Regions from separate parts of the Streptomyces sp. NPDC057486 genome, predicted to be linked through region 1. Evidence: riboswitches for the same ligand, from Rfam matches in the RefSeq annotation. Region 1 holds a riboswitch; the other holds the start of a gene.
The links. A riboswitch is a leader RNA that binds a small molecule or an ion and turns the genes downstream of it on or off. The one in region 1 is predicted to bind thiamine pyrophosphate.
Positions count from the first base shown of each region.

Region 2: linked by a shared signal. The riboswitch ahead of thiO (glycine oxidase ThiO) and the one ahead of thiC (phosphomethylpyrimidine synthase ThiC) in region 1 are both predicted to bind thiamine pyrophosphate.

Region 1 is NZ_JBHVEE010000027.1:70,280-74,460, reverse strand. It holds gene ACFU6I_RS15615 (IclR family transcriptional regulator) at 1-200, shown strand, start outside; gene ACFU6I_RS15610 (SsgA family sporulation/cell division regulator) at 302-739, shown strand; gene ACFU6I_RS15605 (YibE/F family protein) at 820-2,157, opposite strand; TPP riboswitch at 2,228-2,361, shown strand; gene thiC (phosphomethylpyrimidine synthase ThiC) at 2,354-4,144, shown strand.
Region 2 is NZ_JBHVEE010000074.1:32,241-36,421, forward strand. It holds gene ACFU6I_RS29385 (thiazole synthase) at 1-662, opposite strand, end outside; gene thiS (sulfur carrier protein ThiS) at 665-883, opposite strand; gene thiO (glycine oxidase ThiO) at 880-2,088, opposite strand; TPP riboswitch at 2,086-2,198, opposite strand; gene ACFU6I_RS29400 (hypothetical protein) at 2,250-2,591, shown strand; gene ACFU6I_RS29405 (NAD(P)/FAD-dependent oxidoreductase) at 2,689-3,873, shown strand; gene ACFU6I_RS29410 (peptide-N4-asparagine amidase) at 3,889-4,181, shown strand, end outside.

The DNA.
Region 1 (4,181 bases):
TGGAACCTGTCATCGAACGACAGGAGTACGCCCTGGGGACGGTCTGCGCGGCCATCCCGATCACGGCCGGATTCACTGCAGCCGCCATGGCGATTTCCATGCCACTCGACCAAGAAGATCGATTGCTCCCCGCAGTCGAACGACTACGAAGTGAAGTGGCGAGCCTCTTGCGTTCGTTCGTGTTCTCTATCAGTATCTGAAAAATCACTCCTTGTGATCTGCTATCGCGTGCACCACGATGGCGTCAATAGGGCCAGGGGGGATCGTTCCTGGCCAGATTCATCTACTGCGGGGTTGGACGATGCGCGAGTCGGTTCAAGCTGAGGTCATGATGAGTTTTCTCGTTTCCGAGGAGCTCTCATTCCGTATCCCGGTGGAACTCCGGTACGAGGTGGGCGATCCGTATGCGATCCGGATGACCTTCCACCTGCCCGGCGACGCCCCTGTCACCTGGGCTTTCGGCCGCGAGCTGTTGCTGGACGGCCTCAACAGCCCCAGCGGCGACGGCGATGTGCACATCAGTCCCACGGAGCCCGAGGGGCTCTCCGACGTCCACATCCGGCTGCAGGTCGGGACGGATCGCGCCCTGTTCAGGGCCGGTACAGCGCCACTCGTCGCGTTTCTCGACCGCACGGACAAGCTCGTGCCCCTCGGGCAGGAGTGCACGCTGAGTGACTTCGAGGGCAGCCTGGAAGAGGCGCTGGGCCGGATCCTGGCCAAGGAACAGAACGCCGGCTGAGGAAGACTGCGTGCACGGCCCACCGGCCGATCGAACGTCGTATCTGCCGAACGGGTGATATGTGCTCCGCGTCGAGGTGCTCAATGCCTCGCCCTGCGACGCCGGCCCCTCCCGCCCCGCACGGGTGCCGAAGCTCCTGCTTCCGCGCCGAGCCCTGTGCGGTCCGCGGAGACGACCAGTGCCGCGAGCGCCGTAGTCACCGGCACCGAGGCGACCAGTCCGATCGAGCCGACCAGCGTCCGGACGATCTCCTCCGCCACCAACTCGCTGTTGGCCACCGCCCCCACGCTGCTCTGCGCGATCGAGAACAGCAGCAGGAGGGGAAGCGCGGCGCCCGCGTAGGCGAGTACCAGCGTATTGACCACCGAGGCGATGTGGTCGCGACCGATCCTGATCCCTGCCCGGTACAGCTTTCGCGCACCCATGGCCGGGTCCGCCTGGTGCAGCTCCCAGACCGCCGATGTCTGGGTGACCGTCACGTCGTCGAGCACACCGAGCGAACCGATGATGACGCCGGCCAGCAGCAGGCCGCTCATGTCGATGTGCGGGTAGAGGCCGTGGATCAGACCGGTGTTGTCGTCGGTGTTCCCGGTCAGGCTCGCCCAGCCGATGAAGAGCGAACCGAGCAGCCCGATCAGCAGCAGTGAGATCAGCGTGCCGATGACCGCGACCGAGGTACGGGCGGTCAGACCGTGGCACATGTAGAGCGCGATGAGCATGATCGCGCTGGCCCCGATGACTGCGACGAGCAGCGGATTCGACCCTTGCAGGATCGCGGGGAGGATGAACAGGGTCAGTACGGCGAACGACACGGCGAGCGCGACCAGCGCCATCAACCCACGCATTCTGCCGACGACGACCACTGCGAGAGCGAAGATCCCGGCCAGCAGTGCCATCGGGAACTTCCGGTCCACATCCGTCACGGAGTACTGCAGGTCATGGGGCGCGTCCGGGGCGTACGCCACGACCACCCCCTGACCCTCGCGCAGCTGCCGGGGGGCATCGGGCTGAACGATCTCGACGAACGTGCGCCCCTTGTCGTGCCCGGTCGTCACCTCGACCGTGGCCTTCTCGCACAGACCTGGTTCCTGGCCGGCGCCCGCGCCCCCCGATGGCGTGGTGGTGCCGCCCGTGACCGGTGTCTGCGCGGCGTTCACGTCCTTGCAGTCGACCTTGTCGACGCTCACCACCTTGCCCTGCTGGGTCTGCCGGTCGAAACCGACACCGGTGCGCTCGTGCGCGGGTGCACCGCCCGGCCAGAGGACCATCAGGCCGACGACGACCGCCGTGGCGAAGGGGATCAGCACGGCCGCGATGACCTTGCGCAGATGTTTGGAGACCGGTGCAGCGGGGCCATGGCTGTGCGAATGCCCGTGCTGATGGTCCTGTGATTCGGGGGGGCTCTGGAGGGACGTCACCGGGCGATCATCGCAAGAAGCTACAGGCCCTCTGTCCAGCACGCCGGAACAGGCGCTAGCGTGGTGGCACCTTTGCACACGCGGGAGCTCGGAGCACCGGGCTGAGAGGGCGCTGATATCCGTACATCCGTACGGGACAGGCTGCGCCGACCGCCGAACCTGTTACCGGGTAATGCCGGCGTAGGGAGTAGGTCTCATGACCACATCGGACGCACGCACGCCTGCCTCGAATCAGAGCGACGAGGCCGGAAAGTCCATCGGCTGGCACAAGGGATACGTCCAGGGCCCGCGCCCGGACCTCCAGGTGCCGGTGCGAAAGGTGCACCTCACCAACGGCAAGGACGTGACGCTGTACGACACGTCGGGGCCGTACACCGATCCCGCCACCGAAACCGACGTACGTCGCGGTCTCGCACCCCTGCGCGAGAACTGGATCATTGCCCGTGGCGACACCGAGGAGTACGCGGGCCGCCCCGTCCGCCCCGAGGACGACGGGCTCAAGCACACCTCGCCGCGCGGCGGACTGCGTAACCTCGACGCCGTCTTCCCCGGCCGTCCGCGTCAGCCGCGCCGCAGCCGTGACGGGCAGCCCGTCACCCAGCTCGCGTATGCCCGCCGGGGCGAGATCACCCCGGAGATGGAGTACGTGGCGATCCGGGAGAACGTCGAACCCGAGGTCGTACGCGAGGAGATCGCGGCGGGCCGGGCGGTCCTGCCGGCCAACGTCAACCACCCGGAGATCGAGCCGATGATCATCGGCAAGCGGTTCCTGGTGAAGGTCAACGCCAACATCGGCAACTCCGCGGTCACTTCCTCCATCGAGGAGGAGGTCGAGAAGATGACCTGGGCGACGCGATGGGGCGCCGACACGGTCATGGACCTCTCCACCGGCCGCAATATTCACACCACCCGTGAGTGGGTGCTCCGCAACTCCCCCGTGCCGATCGGCACCGTGCCCCTCTACCAGGCCCTCGAAAAGGTCGACGGCAGGGCGGAGGAACTGACCTGGGAGATCTACAAGGACACCGTGATCGAGCAGGCCGAGCAGGGCGTCGACTACATGACGGTCCACGCCGGCGTGCGGCTGCCGTATGTCCCGCTCACCGCCCGGCGCAAGACCGGGATCGTATCCCGCGGTGGGTCGATCATGGCCGCGTGGTGCCTGGCGCACCACAAGGAATCGTTCCTGTACGAGAACTTCGAGGAGCTCTGCGAGATCCTCGCGACGTACGACGTGACGTATTCGCTGGGCGACGGACTGCGCCCCGGTTCGATCGCCGATGCCAACGACGAGGCGCAGTTCGCGGAACTGCGCACGCTGGGCGAGCTCAACTCGGTCGCCAAGCGGTTCGGCGTCCAGACCATGATCGAGGGCCCGGGCCATGTCCCGATGCACAAGATCAAGGAGAACATCGACCTCCAGCAGGAGATCTGCGAGGAGGCGCCGTTCTACACGCTCGGCCCGCTGACCACCGATATCGCCCCTGCGTACGACCACATCACCTCGGGCATCGGCGCGGCGATGATCGCCTGGTGGGGGACGGCGATGCTCTGTTACGTGACGCCCAAGGAGCACCTGGGCCTGCCCAACCGGGACGACGTGAAGACGGGCGTCATCACCTACAAGATCGCGGCCCACGCCGCGGACCTCGCCAAGGGGCACCCGGGGGCGCAGGACTGGGACGACGCACTGTCGGACGCGCGGTTCGAGTTCCGCTGGGAGGACCAGTTCAACCTGGCACTCGACCCGGACACCGCGCGGGAGTTCCACGACGAGACGCTGCCGGCCGAGCCGGCGAAGACGGCCCACTTCTGTTCGATGTGCGGCCCGAAGTTCTGCTCGATGAAGATCAGCCGAAGCATCTCGGAGCAGTTCGGCGGCGACGAGCCCGCGGCGACCGAGGCCGAGATCGCCGAGGGCATGATGAAGAAGTCGGCGGAGTTCGCGGCCGCCGGCAACCGGGTGTACCTCCCGCTCACCGACTGAGTGGCCGTACCGGAACGGCCCGCGGCCCCCGGAGACC
Region 2 (4,181 bases), on a different contig from region 1:
GCCGCCATCAGCTCGGGCTCCTGCGCCCGGGTCACAGCCGACGCCAGCATCACCGCCGCGCACCCCAGCTCCATCGCGAGCGCCGCGTCCGAGGCGGTCCCGGCGCCCGCGTCGAGAATGACCGGAACCCGGGCCTGCTCGACGATCAGCCGGAAGTTGTGCGGGTTGCGGATGCCGAGCCCGGAGCCGATGGGGGAGCCGAGGGGCATGATCGCCGCGCATCCCACGTCCTCCAGCTTCCGGGCGAGCACCGGGTCGTCGCTGGTGTACGGCAGGACGGTGAACCCGTCGTCCACCAGGGTCTCCGCGGCGTCCAGCAGCTCGATCGGGTCGGGCAGCAGAGTCCGCTCGTCGGCCACGACCTCCAGCTTGATCCAGTCGGTGCCCAGCGCCTCGCGGGCCAGCCGGGCGGTCAGCACGGCCTCGCCCGCGGTGAAGCAGCCCGCCGTGTTCGGCAGGACGCGGATCGAGAGACGTTCGAGGACGGAGAGGACCGAGCCCTGCACGGTCGGGTCGAGGCGGCGCATCGCGACGGTGGTCAGCTCGGTGCCGGATGCTGTCAGGGAGCGTTCGAGTACGTCGAGGCTGGGCGCCCCGCCCGTTCCCATGATCAGGCGGGAGCCGAACGTGGTGCCGCCGAGGGCGAAGAGATCGTCGGACATGGTCAGCCTCCCTGGACGGCGGTGAGGACTTCGATCCGGTCGCCGTCGGCGAGGGCGGCGTCCGCCCAGCGGCTGCGCGGGACGACGGTCTCGTTGAGAGCCGCGGCAACCCCGGAGGGCGCCGCCGTCAGAGTCGCGACAAGGGTCTCCAGGGTGGTGCCCGCGGCGATCGAACGGGGATCGCCGTTCACGGAGACGGTGAGCGGAAGGGAGTCGGTCATGCGGGCTGCTCCTGACGTACGGAGGAGGAAGGCGGTACCGGGGCGGGTGCGAACCGTCCGGGGGCGAAGGGGCGGGCCACGGCCGGCAGCTCGCCGGTGGTCAACAGCTCGGCCATGGCGTCACCGGTGACGGGGGTCAGCAGGACGCCGTTGCGGTGGTGGCCGGTGGCGAGGTGGAGGCCGGGCAGGGCGGTGGGGCCGAGCAGCGGGGCGTTGTCGGGGGAGGCGGGGCGAAGGCCGGCCCGGGTCTCGGTGAGCGGCAGTTCGGTGATGCCGGGCACCAGCTCGTGGGCGTCGCGCAGCAGCTCGTACACCCCGCCCGCCGTGACGGTGGTGTCCCAGCCCATCTCCTCGCTGGTCGCGCCGACGACGAGCTCGCCGTTCTCGCGCGGGACGAGATAGACGTGGCTGCCCCGGACCACGGCCCGCACGGTGCGGGTGAGGAACGGCGCGTACGCGGCGGGCACCGTCAGCCGGAGCACCTGTCCCTTTACGGGCCGCACCGGGGGGACGACCTCGTCCGGCAGCCCGGCGAGCCGCCCGCTGCGGCTGCCCGCGGCGAGTACGACCTGGTCGGCGACCAGCTCCGTACCGGCCGCGAGTACGGCTCCGGCGGCCCGGCCCCGTCTCACGCCGAGGCGTTCCACCCAGTCGCGGTGGAAGACCACACCGGCCCGCTCGCAGGCCGTCAGCAGTGCGGCGGCCAGCCGGCGGGGATCGACCTGGTGGTCGCCGTCGACCCGCAGACCGCCGCGTACGCCCGGCGCCAGCATGGGCTCCAGTCGGCGGCACTCACGGCCGGTGAGCCACTCCGACTCCAGCCCCGAACGCTGCTGCAGCGCGTGCAGCTCCCGCAGATGGGCGCGGTCGTCGGAGTCCAGGGCGACCGCCAGGGTGCCACAGGTGCGGAAGCCGATGCCCTGGCCGCTCGCCGCCTCCAGTTCGGCCGCGAAGGCCGGGTAGCGCGCGGCGGACGCGACATTGAGGCCGAGCAGCATCTGCTCGCCGTAGTGGAGTTCGGTGACGGCGGCGAGCATCCCGGCCGCGACCTGGGCGGCCCCGCCGCCCGGTTCGGGGTCGACGACCGCGGTGCGCAGACCGTGCTGCGCAGCCCGCCAGGCGGTCACCAGACCGATGATCCCGCCCCCGATGACGAGGACGTCGGATCCTTGTGCGGATACGGATGTGTTCCCGGAAGAACGCATGGGCGTCCAGCCCCTCCCTTCGCCGGCATGACCCGGATCAGGTTCGTACGGTCGGAGGCCGCCCAGCCTCCCTCTCAGCCCGGTGCGTCCGGGCTCCCGCGAGTGCCTTACGGTGGCCACCCTAGACCCCGTTCCCCGGACCCTGTAAGGGAGCAGTCACCGTGGCCCGTTCGCTCGACGGACTCGTCCTCTCGCCGGTCGCCGACCAGGCGCCGGGCCAGGTCGGCACCCGTACCCGCTTCACGTACCACGAGGCGGACGGCCGGATCTGGGCCGAGTACGCGGGCGGCGACGTGGTCCGGGGCCATCTCGTCGGCACCAGGACCGCCGATCGACTCGACTTCCGGTACGTCCAGTTGAAGCAGGACGGAACGACATCTTCCGGACACTGCATCTCCACCGTCGTCGACCTCGCGGACGGCCGGGTGCGGCTGGACGAGCGGTGGGAGTGGGAGTCGCAGGAGGGCAGCGGGACGAGTGTGGTCGAGGAACTGTCTGGCTGACGGATCGTCAGATGCTTAAGGTGGACAGGTGAGCGAGCAGCAGACTGAGCAGCCGGACCGGCGGACCGAGCGCCGCATCGTCATCGTCGGTGCGGGCATGGCCGGTGTGCAGACCGCCGTGGCCCTGCGGGAACAGGGCTTCACCGGCCCGGTCACCCTGATCGGAGCCGAACCCCACCAGCCCTACGACCGGCCGCCGCTGTCCAAGGCGGTGCTGCTCGGCAAGGCCGAGGACTCCGCCTTCGACATCGACTTCGAGGCGCTCGACATCGAGCTGCAACTGGGCCGCGACGTGACCGGCGTGCGGTCCGCGGCGCACGAACTGGACACCCCGACGGGCCCCGTCCCGTACGACGTCCTGGTCATCGCCACCGGCGCCGAACCGGTCGAGCTCCCGGGCTCGGAGGGTGTGCGCGGCGTCCATCTGCTGCGCACTCTCGACGACGCCGCACGGCTGCGGCCGGTCCTCGGTGAGCAGCACACCGTCGTGGTGGTCGGTGCCGGATGGATCGGCGCGGAGTTCGCCACCGCGGCCCGCGCCGCGGGCTGCGAGGTCACCGTCGTCGAGGCCGCCGACCGGCCGCTCGCGGGCGTCCTGCCCGCCGAGGTCGCCGCCCCGATGGCCCGCTGGTACGGGGAGAGCGGCGCCGAACTCCTCACCGGTGCCCCGGTGGCCCGCATCGAGCCCGGCCGCGTGGTCCTCGCCGACGGCCGCGCACTCGAGGCCGGAGCGGTGGTCGTCGGGATCGGTGCCCGGCCCGCCACCGCCTGGCTGGCCGGCTCCGGCATCGCGCTCGGACCGGACGGATCGGTGACCGCCGACGAAGCGCTGCGCACCTCGCTGCCCGATGTGTACGCCGTCGGGGACTGCGCCTCCTTCCCCTCCGCGCGGTACGGCGCGCGCCTCCTCGTCCACCACTGGGACAACGCCGTCCAGGGGCCGCGGACCGCCGCCGCCAACATCATCGGCGCCGGATCCGGCGGGGCGCCGCAGCCGCTCACGTACGACCCCGTGCCGTACTTCTGGTCCGAGCAGTTCGACCGGTTCGTGCAGTACGCGGGCCATCACGGGGGTGCCGACACGCTGCTGTGGCGCGGCGACCCGGACGGTGCCGCCTGGTCGGTGCTGTGGCTGCGGGACGGCGCGCTGGTCGCCGTCCTCGCCGTCGGCCGGCCACGCGACCTGGCCCAGGGGCGCAAGCTCATCGAGGCGGGGGCGCGGCTCGATCCGGTGCGGGCGGCCGATCCCTCCGTACCGCTGAAATCGACGGTGCGTCAGTAGGAAGCCGACGGATCCGTGACGGGTGCCGGTGTCCAATCCCCTTCGTGCGGACGCCTCTTGGCTGGGCGTCGGCAGGGGGGCTCCACCAGCACCGACGTCACCTTCCCGCGCAGTCCGACCGGCGGGCGCCTGCAGGTCTGCGCACGCGGCGGCTGCGACGAGCAGTGGTTCGACGCGGTCCCCAGCGACCTCTCGGCCACCGCCCCCGACTGCCTCTGCGGCGGCGGCCCCTGCCGAGAGGTGCAGATCACGGCGGACGGGCGCCCTGCGAGCCTCGCCCAGCCGTATCCGGTCGTCCACTCCGGCGG